Regions from separate parts of the Kitasatospora sp. NPDC056076 genome, predicted to be linked through region 1. Evidence: predicted binding sites of a transcription regulator. Region 1 holds the regulator's gene; the other holds the start of a gene.
What was found. Region 1 encodes HrcA, which represses chaperone genes, less so after heat shock. Its sites were predicted from a motif close to TTNGCACTCNGNNNNNCNGAGTGCNAA; they were not measured.
Positions count from the first base shown of each region.

Region 1 (7,107 bases):
CTCGCGCACCTCGGGGAAGCGCAGCCGGCGGGACTGCTTGCCCGCCTCCCGGGCGGTGGCCCGCCACTTGGCGAGCGCCTTGGCGCCGCGCTCACCCTTCCACTGGGTGATGCAGCGCGAGGCGGCCCAGGGGACCACCACGTCCACGCCGACCTCGGTCATGGTCTCCACGGCCAGCTCGCCGCGGTCGCCCTTGGGCAGCGCCTGGACGACCACGATCCGCGGCGCGGGCTCGGGCTCGCGCCGCACGGCCTCCACCGTGACCTCGATCGCGTCCTTGCCGAGCACCGCGGCGACGGTGCCGTCCACGCCCAGCCCCAGCCCGTCCGCCAGGGTGACCGCCTCGCCGGCCGCCAGCCGCTTCACCGCTGCCGCGTGCCGCCCCTCGGGCCCGTCGAGGCGCAGCACGGCCCCGGGTGCGGCGGCGGCGATCCGCTCGGTCTCGACGACGAAGACGGGCGCGGTCATGGCGGGGAACCTCCTGGGATGGAACGGGAACACCGAAGGGGTGCCGGGGGTCCTCCCCCGGCACCCCTCCTCGGACGACTACCGGCCGTTGAAGGCGTCCTTCAGGCGTGAGAACAGGCCCTGCTGGCCCGGCGCGAACTGGCCGGACGGCCGCTCCTCGCCGCGCAGCACGGCGAGCCGGCGCAGCAGCTCCTCCTGCTCGGGGTCGAGCTTGGTGGGCGTCTGCACCTCGACGTGCACTATCAGGTCGCCCCGGCCGCCCCCGCGCAGGTGGGTGATGCCCCGGCCGTGCAGCGGGATCGACTGGCCGGACTGGGTGCCGGGCCGGATGTCGACCTCCTCCAGCCCGTCCAGGGTCTGCAGCGGCACCTGGGTGCCGAGCGAGGCCGCCGTCATCGGGATGGTGACGGTGCAGTGCAGGTCGTCCCCGCGCCGCTGGAAGACCGTGTGGGTGGTCTCGGCGATCTCGACGTAGAGGTCGCCGGCCGGGCCGCCGCCGGGGCCGACCTCGCCCTCGCCGGCCAGCTGGATCCGGGTGCCGTTGTCCACGCCGGCCGGGATCTTCACGGTCAGGGTGCGGCGGGCCCGCACCCGGCCGTCGCCCGCGCACTCGGGGCACGGGGTCGGCACCACGGTGCCGAAGCCCTGGCACTGCGGGCACGGGCGGGAGGTCATGACCTGGCCCAGGAAGGAGCGGGTGACCTGGGAGACCTCGCCCTTGCCGCGGCACATGTCGCAGGTCTGGGCCGAGGTGCCGGGGGCCGCGCCCTCGCCGCTGCAGGTGGTGCAGGTGACGGCGGTGTCGACCTGGAGTTCCTTGGTGGTGCCGAAGGCGGCCTCCTCCAGGGTGATCTCCAGCCGGATCATGGCGTCCTGGCCCCGGCGGGTGCGCGAGCGCGGGCCGCGCTGGCCGGCCGCGGCGCCGAAGAAGGCGTCCATGATGTCGGAGAAGCCGAAGCCCGCCGCGCCGGCGCCGAAGCCGCCCGCGCCACCGCCGCCCGGCGACAGCGGGTCACCGCCCAGGTCGTAGACCTGGCGCTTCTGCGGGTCGGAGAGCACCTCGTAGGCGGCGTTGATCTCCTTGAACCGCTCCTGCGTCTTCGGGTCCGGGTTGACGTCCGGGTGCAGTTCGCGTGCCAGGCGCCGGAACGCCTTCTTGATCTCGTCCTGCCCCGCATCCCGTCGGACGCCGAGTACCGCGTAGTAGTCCGTGGCCACCAAATGCTCCGCTTGTTCCGCCTGTAGTAGTGCTGCGACTGGACGCCGCCGTTAGATTTCTAACGGTCGGCCGTGTGCTACGACTCGGCCAGGATCTGGCCCACGTACCGTGCCACCGCCCGCACCGCCCCCATTGTGCCCGGATAGTCCATCCGGGTCGGACCGATCACACCCAGCTTGGCCACACTCTCGTCGCCCGAACCGTAGCCGACCGAAACGACCGAGGTGGAATTCAGCCCTTCGTACGCGTTCTCCCGCCCGATCCGGACCGTCATCGCGGCGTCCGTGGTCTCACCCAGGAGGCGGAGCAGGACGACCTGCTCCTCCAGGGCCTCCAGCACCGGCTGGATGGTGAGCGGGAAGTCGTGCCCGAAGCGGGTCAGGTTGGCCGTGCCGGCCAGCATGATCCGCTCCTCGTTCTGCTCGGCGAGCGCCTCGAACAGCGTCGCCAGGACCGTACTGACGGTCGGCCGGTCGGCCGGCTCGAACGCCGCCGGGAGCTCCTCCAGGAGCCCCGGGACGTCCGGCAGCCGCTGGCCGGCCGCCCGGGTGTTGATCCGCGAGCGCAGGTCCGCCAGGACCGTCTCGCCGACCGTGCCCGGGCAGTCGACCATCCGCTGCTCGACCCGGCCGGTGTTGGTGATCAGCACCAGCATCACCTTGGCCGGGGCCAGCGCCACCAGCTCGATGTGCCGGACGGTGGAGCGGGTCAGCGAGGGGTACTGCACCACGGCGACCTGGCGGGTCAACTGGGCGAGCAGCCGCACCGTACGGGTGACCACGTCGTCCAGGTCGACGGCGCCGTCCAGGAAGTGCCGGATCGCCCGGCGCTCCGGGGAGCTCATCGGCTTGATCTCGGCGAGCTTGTCGACGAACAGCCGGTAGCCCTTGTCGGTGGGGATCCGCCCGGCGCTGGTGTGCGGCTGGTGGATGTACCCCTCCTCCTCCAGCGCCGCCATGTCGTTGCGCACCGTGGCCGGGGACACCCCGAGGTTGTGCCGCTCCACCAGGGCCTTGGAGCCGACCGGCTCCTCGGTGCCCACGTAGTCCTGGACGATCGCGCGCAGCACGGCGAGCTTGCGGTCGTCCAGCTGGCGGACCTCTCCGGCCATGGGGCACGCACCTCCGTCTTCGCACGTTGTCCGTCTGTGATGCTGCGAGCCGCTCCGGTGAGGACCCCGACCCTGGCACTCTGCACGCACGAGTGCCAAAACCGTACCTGCCAGTGTACGGCCCGGGTCGTACCGCAGGAACGGCCCGGCCGGGGTGATCCTGCCCGCAGTTCCGGACGGCCACCGCGACACTCCGCGTGCGCGGGTGGTGCCCCGGGGCCGTCCGGGTGGCAGCATCGAAAGCGACGGCGAACGGAGGAGCAAGCGATGTCGAGCTCGGGCCAGCACACCCGTTTCGCGCCCGACCGCGGCCTGACCAGCCGCATGGTCGGGACGATGTTCGTGATCGGGCTGTTGTACGTCGGTTTCACGGGCCTGCTGATCGCGCTGCTGCGCGGGGCCTGGCCGCTGATCGTGCTGATCTCCGGCGGGCTGTTCGTGGCCCAGTTCTGGTTCAGCGACAAGATCACCGAGCGGGCCATGGGCGCCCACCGGGTGACCGAGGAGCAGTACCCCCAGCTGCACGGCACCATCGACCGGCTCTGCGCCCTGGCCGACATGCCCAAGCCCCGCGTGGCGGTCGCCGACAGCGACATGCCGAACGCCTTCGCCACCGGCCGCAACCCGCAGAACGCCGTGGTGTGCGTCACCACCGGCCTGCTGCGCCGACTGGAACCCGAGGAGCTGGAGGGCGTCCTGGCGCACGAGCTGTCGCACGTCGCCCACCGGGACGTCGCCGTGATGACCATCGCCGGCTTCCTCGGCGTGCTCGCCGGGGCGATGACCCGGGTCGCCATGTACGGCGGGTTCATGGGCGGCAACCGCAACAGCAACGACCAGAACGCGGCCATCGCGGCGCTGGTCATCCCGCTGGTGTCGATCGTGGTCTACGCGATCAGCTTCCTGCTCACCCGGCTGCTGTCCCGCTACCGCGAACTGGCCGCCGACCGGGCCGCCGCCCAGCTCACCGGCCGGCCCAGCGCCCTCGCCTCGGCGCTCACCAAGGTCACCGGGCAGATCGCCGCCATCCCCACCGAGGACCTGCGCCGGGCCCAGCCCTACAACGCCTTCTACTTCGCCCCCGCACTGAGCGCCAAGGAGACCGCCTCCCAGCTGCTCTCCACCCACCCGACGCTGGAGAAGCGGCTGGCCCAGCTGGCCAAGATCTCCGAGCAGCTCGGCCGCTGACCCCCCCTGGGCTCCGGCCCCGCCCGACTCCCGGAAGGACCGCCGTGGGATTCCTGGACGCCCTGTTCGGCCGCACCAAGCCCGTCAAGCCCGACCTCGACCAGCTGTTCGGCGTGCCGTCCGCCGCGCTCACCCTGGAGGCCGGGGCCGGGTTCCTCCCCACCGGGCTCGGCTCGGTCTGCTTCGCGGCCGTCGAGGGCGCCGCCTTCGTCCAGGTGGAGCAGCAGGTCCGGGCCCTGCTGGACGCCGACACCGAACGCGGCGGCGTCCCGGTGGAGGCTTCCAAGGACGGCTACGGCTACTCCTGGCTGCTCACCCGGCACGCCCCCGAGGAACTCCCGGAACTGGTCAACGACCTGCACGCGGTCAACAGCGAGCTGGAGGCGAACGGCTTCGGCCCGCAGCTGCTCTGCTCCCTGGTCGCCTTCCGCAACCCCCAGGGCCAGTCGCTGGCCCTGGTCTACCTCTACAAGCGCGGCACCTTCTACCCCTTCGCCCCGATGCCCGGCGGCGGCGAGCGGCGCAACAGTCCGCTGGAGCTCCAGGTCAACGCGATGCTGGGGAACGACCTGCGGCTGGAGAAGGACCTCAGCCGCTGGTTCCCGGTCTGGGGCGCGCCGGCCCTCTGACGCCCCGTCCGTAACATCTCCCCCATGCGCAGCCACCAGTACGGACCGGACCTCACCCCGCCGTGGAAGAAGCAGCAGCCCGCACCCGAGGTGCCGGCCGAGCGGGACCTGGTGGTCGAGGAGGCGGCCACCGGCTACTGCGGGGCGGTGGTGCGCTGCGAGCGGACCGCGGAGGGGTTCACCGTCACCCTGGAGGACCGCTTCGGCAAGCACCGGGTCTTCCCGCTGGTGCCGCGCGGCTTCCTGCTGGAGGGCGAGGTGGTCACCCTGGTGCGCCCGGCCGCCCCCGCCGCGCCCCGCACCCCCGCCCGCACCGCCTCCGGCTCCGTCGCCGTCCCCGGCGCCCGGGCCCGGGTCGCCCGCGAGTCCCGGATCTACGTCGAGGGCCGGCACGACGCCGAACTGGTCGAGCGGGTCTGGGGAGACGACCTGCGCATCGAGGGCGTCGTCGTCGAGTACCTCCAGGGCATCGACGACCTCCCCGCGATCGTCGCCGACTTCGCCCCCGGCCCCGGCCGCCGCCTCGGCGTCCTGGTCGACCACCTGCTCCCGGGGACGAAGGAGCACCGCATCGCCGCCCGGGTCACCGGCGAGTCGGTCCTGGTCGTCGGCCACCCCTACATCGACATCTGGCAGGCCGTGAAGCCCTCCTCCGTCGGCATCCCCGCCTGGCCCGCCGTCCCCCGCGGCGAGGACTGGAAGCAGGGCACCTGCCGCCGCCTCGGCTGGCCCGTGGACACCCCGGCCGCCTGGAAGCACATCCTCTCCAAGGTGAACAGCTACAAGGACCTGGAGCCCGAACTCCTCGCCAGGGTCGAGGAGTTGATCGACTTCACCGCCCTGCCAGGTCAGGAGTAGGTCTGAAACTCCGAGGTGTCGAGCGTGATGCCCAGCAGGTCCACCGGAATGGGCTCGCCGAACTTGGTGGTCCGAGAGGAGACGTAGTCCGGCAACCCGGACGCGCTCGCCCGGGTCGGCTCGGTCAACAGCACGCAGACGGCCTTGATCGGGTCGACGATCAGATAGGCCGGAATCCGGCCCTCCGCGTAGAGCTCCCGCTTGGTCTGGTAGTCGCGCAGGACGCTGGTGTTCGAGACCACCTCGAGCACCAGCGTGAGGAGAGGCGAAGGGATCAGGCGACCAGGACCCTCGACCGCGTCTCGCTCATAGACGACCAGATCGGGCTGAGGTTCGCTGGTGAGCCCGGGGATGTCGATGTCCTGCGTGACCGAGCGGTGCCATCGCATCCGGGGAATCTGGTCCTGGATCGACTCGACAATCCAGTTGTGGACCCGGTCGGGCCCGGCCATCATCACGATTTCCCCCCTGATGAGCTCGGCCTTGAAACCCTCCGGGATCTCCAGATTCTCGAAGATCCCTATCACCCGGTCATCGATGGCGGTCATCCCACACTCCTCCTGACGGCTGATACCACGTTAACGACACTCAGTCCACGAGGTCACGCACTACTGCATCCGCCAGGAGGCGGCCCTGGAGGGTGAGGGTGGCGCGGCCCCGCCGGTAGGAGTCCTCGGCGAGGAGGCCGTCGGCGAGGGCCTTGGCGGCGGCCTTGCGGCCGGCCTCGGCCAGGAGGTCGAGGGGGATGCCGTCGGCCAGGCGCAGTTCCAGCAGGATGCGCTCGACCCGGCGGTCCTCGTCGCTCAGCAGCTCGCGGCCCAGGGCCGGGGTGCGGCCCTCGGCGAGGGCCTGGGCGTAGGCGGCGGGGTGCTTGGCGTTCCACCAGCGGACGCCGCCGACGTGGCTGTGGGCGCCGGGGCCGGCTCCCCACCAGTCGGCGCCGGTCCAGTAGAGCTCGTTGTGGCGGCAGCGCCCCTCGGGGGTGGTGGCCCAGTTGGAGACCTCGTACCAGGAGTAGCCGGCCGCGCTGAGCGCCTGTTCGGCGATGAGGTAGCGGTCGGCGTGCACGTCGTCGTCGATCATCGGCAGTTCGCCGCGCTTGACCCGGGCGGCCAGCTTGGTGCCGTCCTCGACGATCAGGGAGTACGCGGAGACGTGGTCGGGCCCGGCGCCGATCGCGGCGTCCAGGGAGGCCCGCCAGTCGTCGTCGGACTCGCCGGGGGTGCCGTAGATCAGGTCGAGGTTGACGTGGTCGAAGCCGGCCGCGCGGGCCTCGGCCACGCAGGCCTCGGGGCGGCCGGGGGTGTGGTGGCGGTCGAGCAGCCGCAGGACGTGCGGGCGGGCGCTCTGCATGCCGAAGGAGATCCGGTTGTAGCCGCCCTCGCGCAGCTCGGCGAGGTACGCGGGGTCGACGGACTCGGGGTTGGCCTCGGTGGTGACCTCGGCGTCCGGGGCGAGCCCGAACTCCTCGCGCAGGGCGGCGAGCATCTTCACCAGGTCGCGGGCGGGCAGCAGGGTGGGGGTGCCGCCGCCGAGGAACACCGTCCGCACCGGGAGGTCGGTCTCCCCGAGGACGCGGCGGGCCAGCCGGATCTCGGCGACCACGTTGTCCGCGTAGGTCTCCTGCGAGGCGA
Region 1 is NZ_JBHJWG010000036.1:17,717-24,823, reverse strand. It holds gene ACFC1T_RS26620 (16S rRNA (uracil(1498)-N(3))-methyltransferase) at 1-468, opposite strand, end outside; gene dnaJ (molecular chaperone DnaJ) at 547-1,686, opposite strand; gene hrcA (heat-inducible transcriptional repressor HrcA) at 1,764-2,798, opposite strand; gene htpX (zinc metalloprotease HtpX) at 3,066-3,986, shown strand; gene ACFC1T_RS26600 (hypothetical protein) at 4,031-4,615, shown strand; gene ACFC1T_RS26595 (DUF3097 domain-containing protein) at 4,640-5,473, shown strand; gene ACFC1T_RS26590 (Uma2 family endonuclease) at 5,464-6,021, opposite strand; gene hemW (radical SAM family heme chaperone HemW) at 6,062-7,107, opposite strand, start outside.

Region 2 (7,107 bases), on a different contig from region 1:
AGGGCGAGACCCAGTTCGGCGACCTGGTGGAGGACACCGGGGCGACGTCCCCCGAGGACGCCGTGATGGTGATGCTCCGCCGCGAGGAGCTGGACGGCCTGATCGGGCGGCTGGACGACCGCACCGCCTCGATCATCCGCTCCCGCTACGGCATGGAGGACGGCCGCGAGCGCACCCTCACCGAGGTGGGCAAGCAGCACGGCCTCACCCGCGAGCGGATCCGGCAGATCGAGAAGCACGCCCTGGCCGAGCTCAAGAAGATCGCCGACCACGCGGGCTTCGAGGCCGCCTGACGGCCGGCGGCCGAGGCCGACCACCCGGGCCCGGGTGCGGAGTGCTCCGCACCCGGGCCGGCGCATGTCGTCGGGAGCCTCGCGAGGCTTCTACGCTGAAAGGACAGGTCGGACCGCGAGCAGGGGAGTGGACGAGATGAGCGAGCAGGAACAAGGGCAGGCGCAGGAACCGGGGCGCGAACAGGGCCAGGACCGGGCGCGGGGGGGCACCCCCGCCCCTCCCTCCCCCTCCCCCTCCCTCCCCCCCTCCGCCTCCACCCCACCCACCACCACCCCTCCCGCCTCCACCACCTACACCTCCGCCAAGGCCCGCCTGGTCTTCCGCGACCCGCTGGACCAGCAGTCCAGGGACGACACCGACGCCGGCTGGGGCGATCGCCCCGGGGCGGGTGCCGGCGGTGGGCGGGGGCTGGACTGGTACCTGAGCCAGCGCCCGCCGCACCACGGCGACTGAGGGACTTCCTAGCGCGCCACGACCAGCGCGTCGCGGATCTCGGTCAGCAGTTGGACCTCCTTGGCCTCGGCCTCGGCCGCCACCTCGGCGGCGCTCTTCCGCTTGGCCGCCATCCGGTTCATCGGCACGATCAGCACGAAGTAGACGACGGCGGCGGTGATCAGGAACTGCAGGAGGGCGCTGAGCACCGACCCCCACAGGATGAGGATCCCGGACGTGACCTCACCGGTGGCGCTCACCTCGCAGGGCCCCTTGAGGCAGGAACTGTAGGACGCCAGGTCCTTCGTCCCGAACACGCCGACGATCGGATTGATCACGCCTTTGACGAAGGCGTTGACGATGTTGGTGAAGGCCGCGCCGATGACCACGGCGACGGCGAGTTCGACGACATTTCCACGCAGCAGGAATTCCTTGAAGCCTTTCATGCCGCCTCGAACGACGAAGTCGTCGCCGGGTTACGGGTGATCTTCCGGAAGCCCGGATTGACAACCCGTACGGCCCACGCCGCCGCCCGGGGGCGGTGGCAGCCCGGCCCGCGCGGGCCCGGAGGCGAATGCCGCGGCCGCCGCGAGCAGCACCAGCGCGGGCATCCCGCCCCGCCGTCGGACGGCCCGGCGCCAGCGGTGCCACCCGCCGCAGCCGCGCCGGATCGGCGGGAAGCTCGGCACCTCCCGCCGGGGCGGTACGGAGGGGGCGGGCAGCGGGAGGGGCAAGGTCGTGGTCGTCATCGGGACACCTCCGGAATCGGGCGGGTCTTGCTCGGTGTCCCCTACCTTGCGCGGATGCGCCGTGCCCCGGAAGTCGATTCCCACAGCCTGTGGACAAACCCGCCCCTGTGGACAACTTCGTACACCCGCACGAGTTGTTTCGATTCCGGAAGTTGACGGCGGTGCGCGGAAAGGCCCGCCCGGCGCGCGAAAGACCTGCCGCGACACGCGAAAAGGCCCGCCGTCCCCGCGTGGAGCGGGGCCGACGGGCCTTCCCGTGAGACCGAGGTCAGCCGGCGGCCGGAGCCGGGCTGCTGGACGAGCTGGACGAGCTGGACGAACTCGACGTGCTCGAAGAGCCGGACGACGAGCCGGCCGAGCCGGAGCCCGACGACGTCGAGGAGCCGGTCGACGAGCCGGAGGACGATCCCGAGCTCACCGAGCTGCTGGAGGACGAACGGCTGTCGGTCCGGTAGAAGCCCGAGCCCTTGAACACGACGCCCACGGCCGAGAAGACCTTGCGGAGCCGTCCCTGGCAGTCGGGGCACGTGGTCAGCGCCTCGTCGGTGAACTTCTGCACCGCCTCCAGGCCGTTGCCGCACTCGGTGCACTGGTACTGGTACGTGGGCACTTGTCTTCCTCCTGGCACTCTCGCCTGATGAGTGCTAACGATGGTCAATGATGCGGTATTCCGTTGGATCAGTCCAGCGAATCCGGTGTGAGATGAGCCGGTACCGAGTCACCGACGACCGCGCGTTCAGCCCTTCGCGGCACCGAACAGCTGTGCCGCGCCGCCGAGGTCGGCCGAGGAGGCCACCACGCGGCCCGCCCCGCCCGGGGCCACCAGCAGGTGCCGCAGCGACACCAGCGCGATCACACCCAGCCCGGCGCCGACCAGCGGCACCAGGAACCCGGCGGACGGCCCGTGGGCGTCGATCAGCCGCCCGGCCACCATCGAGCCGACCGCCAGGCCCAGGCCGATGGCCCCGGTCAGCCAGGTGAAGGCCTCGGTCTTGGCCCCGTCCTCGACCAGGGTCTCGACGAGGGTGTAGCCGCTGATCAGGGTCGGCGCGATGGCCAGGCCGCAGACCAGCGCGGCGATCGAGAGCGTGACCAGGTTCGGCATCGCCCACAGTGTGGAGCAGCCTGCCACCAGCAGCGCGTAGCTGACCACCATCCGCTGCTGGACAGCCCGCCGCCAGGCGATGACGCCGTAGAGCACGCCCGCGACCATCGAGCCGCCGGCGAAGATCCCGTACACGGTGCCGGCCGCGTCGTGCTGGCCGACCGAGTCGGCGAAGGCGTTCACCGAGACCTGCATGCCGCCGAACACGGCCCCGACCCCGAGGATCACCCCGGCCAGCAGCCGGACGCCGGGGGAGGACAGTGCGGAGGCGCGCCGGACGCCGGGCTCCGGGGTGATCCGGGCGGGTGCGGTGCGGCGCTGGGCGGCGAAGACCAGGCCGCCGACGAAGGTCAGCGCGGCCTCGACGACCAGGGCGGTGGCCGGGTTCACCGAGGTGGCGATGTTGGCGGCCAGGATCGGGCCGATCACGAACGTGAACTCGTCCGTCACGGACTCGAAGGCGAAGGCGGTGCTCACCTTGGCCGACGTGGAGGCGGACGCGCCCTCGGCGCCGATGGTGGCGATCCAGCGGGCCCGGACCATCGCGCCGATCTGCGGAACGCTCGCGCCGGCCGGGACGGCGGCCAGGAACAGGCTCCAGGCGGGCGCGTGGCCGAGCGCCAGCGCGATCAGCAGGCCGACCGAGGCCGCGTGCACCACGACGGTCGGGACGAGGACGGCGGCCTGCCCGTACCGGTCGGCGAGCCGTCCGGTCTGCGGGCCGATCAGGGCCTGGGCGACGGCGGCGATGGCCGTGACGGTGCCCGCGGTGCCGTAGGAGCCGTGGGTGTCCTTGACCAGGAGCAGGATGCCCATGCTGAGCATCGCGTAGGGCATGCGCGCGATGAAGGCGGGGGCCAGGAAGGTCCAGGCTCCGGGCGTGCGCAGCAGCGCGCCGTACCCGACCTTGGCCGGTGTCGCGGCGTCGGTGGTCGCGCTGTTCGGGGTGCTGTCCGCGGTGTCCGGAGCGCTGTCCGCGGTGGTCTCGACCGTTCGGCGGGCCGTCACGGTCGGTCCTTCCTGCTGCCTGGTAGCGCGGCAGGGCATGGGGTGGCCCCGACGGCGCCGAGAGTCGTCCTCTCGCGCGTCGACCGGGGTAGATACCGGGCCGGCCGGGCCTGGTGGGCCGGGGCCGGACCGCGGCCGCCGAGCGGTCGCGCCAACTCTGCGTCAGGCAGATGCTGGGGGTGTTCTAACGGTAGTCATACGGCGTGGTCGTACCACCATACAGTTACGCGCGTAGATCCCGCCAGACCACCCGGACCACCCGAGCCACCCAGACCGCCCAAGCCACCCGGACCACCCGGGCCCCTCAGGCCACCCGGGCCCCTCAGGCCACCCGGGCCACCGAGACACCCCGGCGGCGCCTCAGCGCCCGTTCAGCCACCCCGCCAGCTTGCCGCCCTTGTCCACGGCCCGCAGCCGCCGCTCGGCCGCCTCGCCGACCTCGTCCGTGGTGACCACCAGCAGCTCGTCCCCGCCGCGCAGCATCGTCGCCTTGTCCGGCACGAAGGAGCTGCCGTCCCGTACGACCAGGGTGACCGCCGCCCCCTTGGGCAGCCGCAGCTCGCTGACCTCCACACCGGACATCTTGGAGGTCGGCGACAGCGTGACCGAGAGCAGGTGCCCGTGCAGCTTCTCCAGTGGCGCGGACTCGATGTCGAGGTCCTGGCCCATGGCGCCCTCGCCGATCCGCAGCCGCTTGGCCATCCAGGGCAGGGTCGGGCCCTGGAGCAGGGTGAAGACCACGACCAGGATGAAGACGATGTTGAACACGTCGTCGGCCTTGTGGGCTCCGGAGACCACCGGGATGGTGGCGAGGACGATGGGCACCGCCCCGCGCAGTCCGGCCCAGCTCAGCAGTGCCTGCTCGCGGACGGGCACCTTGAACGGGGTGAGCGTGAGCACCACGGACAGCGGTCGGGCAAGGAAGACCAGCACCCCGCCGACCACCAGCGCGGGGACCACCGCGTCGCCCATGGTCTCGGGCGAGGCGAGCAGTCCGAGCAGCACGAACATCCCGATCTGCCCGATCCAGGCGAGGCCGTCGGCGAAGCCGCGGACGGCCGGGCCGTGCGGCAGCTTGGAGTTCCCGAGGATCACCGCGCTGATGTAGACGGCGAGGAAGCCGGAGCCGTGCAGCAGCGCGCCGCCGGCGTAGGCGAGCACGGTCAGGGCGACCACGGCGATCGGGTACAGGCCGGAGGACGGCAGGGCGACGTGCTTGACGGCGAACGCGCCGAGCTTGCCGACGGCCAGGCCCACCGCGGCGCCGATCGCCAGTTCGGCGGCGATCGTGGCGAGCAGCATGTACCAGGAGTCCAGCTCGCCGGTGGAGGCGAAGGCGACGACCAGGATGACCACGGGCGCGTCGTTGAAGCCGGACTCGGCCTCCAGCAGGCCGGTGAGCCGGTGCGGCAGCGGGACCATCCGCAGCACCGAGAAGACGGCGGCGGCGTCGGTGGAGGAGACGATCGCGCCGAGCAGCAGCGAGGTGCGCCAGTCCAGGCCGACCAGCCAGTGCGCGCCGGCCGCGGTGACGAAGACGCTGACGCCGACGCCGACGGTGGCCAGGACGGTGGCCGCCGGCATGGCGGGTCTGACCTCGCGCCAACTGGTCTTGAGGCCGCCCTCGGCGAGGATCACCACGAGTGCCGCGTAGCCGAGCACCTGGGTCAGTTCGGCGTTGTTGAAGGTGACGCCGATCCCGTTCTGGCCCAGTGCCACGCCGATCCCGAGGTAGATCAGCAGACTGGGCAGCCCTGATCGGGTCGAGAACCGGACGGCGACCACTGCGAAGAGCAGGATCACGGAGGCTTCGAGCAGGAGCTGGTTCAGGTGGGCGACGTTCACGCAGTGGCACCTCGGGCAGGCATGGGCGGGCGGGGTGTCAGGTGGTGCCGGGCCGGGCGGTGCCGGACCGTCGACCCGTTAAGAAGTCGTCAATGCTCCTGTTGCGGATCGTTACTCAGTCTAACATTTTGCCATATCTTTAGTTTCATTGCCTACTTCCTTCCTCGTCGCGCCCGCCGTGAGTGCCCTCGGGGCGCCCACCGGCCCCTTCCGGGCCGCCCGTTGACCGCCTCCGATCCCGCCGGGAGCGTCCCCCGTGCACGCCGGCCGTCCGACTCGGCCTAATGTGGTGCCCTGTCACGGCCCCAGGCCCTGGACACGCCCGCCCGCCCCGAAGTCAGGACCGCAAGGACCCAGATGCCCCGCTCGAAGAAGTTCCGGCGCGCCCGTCTGATCGTGATCGTGCTGGTCGTGCTGCTGGTGGCCGGTGTCGGCTACGGCGGCTACCGCGGGGTCACCGCGGTCCGCGCCTCCTTCCCGGAGGTGGACGGCACGGTCAAGGTGGCGGGCCTGAGCGCGCCGGTCGACGTCAAGCGCGACGCCAACGGCATCCCGCAGCTGTACGCGGACACCAGCGAGGACCTGTTCCGCGCCCAGGGCTACGTCCAGGCCCAGGACCGCTTCTGGGAGATGGACGTCCGGCGGCACATCACCGCGGGCCGGCTGTCCGAGATGTTCGGCGACGGCCAGGTCGACACCGACTCCTTCATCCGCACCATGGGCTGGCGGCAGGTGGCGCAGAAGGAGTACGACACCAAGCTCTCGCCGGAGACCAAGAAGTACCTCCAGGCCTACGCGGACGGCGTGAACGCCTGGCTCGCCGAGCACCCCGGCGGGGAGAAGGCCTCGCTGGAGTACGCCATGCTCGGCGCGGTCAACAGCGGCTACAAGCCCGAGCAGTGGACCCCGGTCGACTCGGTGGCCTGGCTCAAGGCGATGGCCTGGAACCTCTCCGGGAACCTCCAGGAGGAGATCGACCGCTCGCTGCTGGCCCAGGACTTCGGCCCGGACAAGATCGCCGAGCTGTACCCGGACTACCCGTACGCCCGCAACGGCACGATCGTGAAGACCGGCACCGTCAACGGCGACACCTACCGCCCGGCCGACGGCTCGACCCCCGCCGGCGCCGCCCCCGGCGCGGGCACCGCCCAGGGCGCGGCCACCACCAAGGCGCTGCTGCAGGGCCTCACCGACCGGATCGACGGGATGCCGCAGCTGCTCGGCCGCCCCGGCCAGGGCATCGGTTCCAACTCCTGGGTGGTCGCCGGCTCGCACACCACCACCGGCAAGCCGCTGCTGGCCAACGACCCGCACCTCGGCCCCGGCCTGCCCTCGGTCTGGTACCAGATGGGCCTGCACTGCCGGACCGCCTCGCCGGCCTGCCAGTTCGACGTCACCGGGTTCACCTTCGCCGGCATGCCCGGCGTGGTGATCGGCCACAACAAGGACGTCGCCTGGGGCTTCACCAACCTGGGCGCCGACGTGACCGACCTCTACCTGGAGAAGGTCACCGGCCCGGACACCTACCAGGTGGACGGCAAGGACGAGAAGTTCGACCTCCGCAAGGAGACCATCAAGGTCGCCGGCGGCGAGGACCGCACCATCACCGTCCGCACCACCCGCACCGGCGCCCCGCTCATCTCGGACGTCAGCACCGAGCAGCAGAACGTCGGC
Region 2 is NZ_JBHJWG010000038.1:64,216-71,322, reverse strand. It holds gene ACFC1T_RS27670 (sigma-70 family RNA polymerase sigma factor) at 1-293, shown strand, start outside; gene ACFC1T_RS27665 (hypothetical protein) at 430-747, shown strand; gene mscL (large conductance mechanosensitive channel protein MscL) at 756-1,172, opposite strand; gene ACFC1T_RS27655 (FmdB family zinc ribbon protein) at 1,744-2,085, opposite strand; gene ACFC1T_RS27650 (MFS transporter) at 2,212-3,588, opposite strand; gene ACFC1T_RS27645 (potassium/proton antiporter) at 3,949-5,433, opposite strand; gene ACFC1T_RS27640 (penicillin acylase family protein) at 5,791-7,107, shown strand, end outside.
Region 2: ACFC1T_RS27655 (FmdB family zinc ribbon protein) is a predicted target of HrcA. The motif match lies at 2,097-2,123, and genes of this name have one in related genera.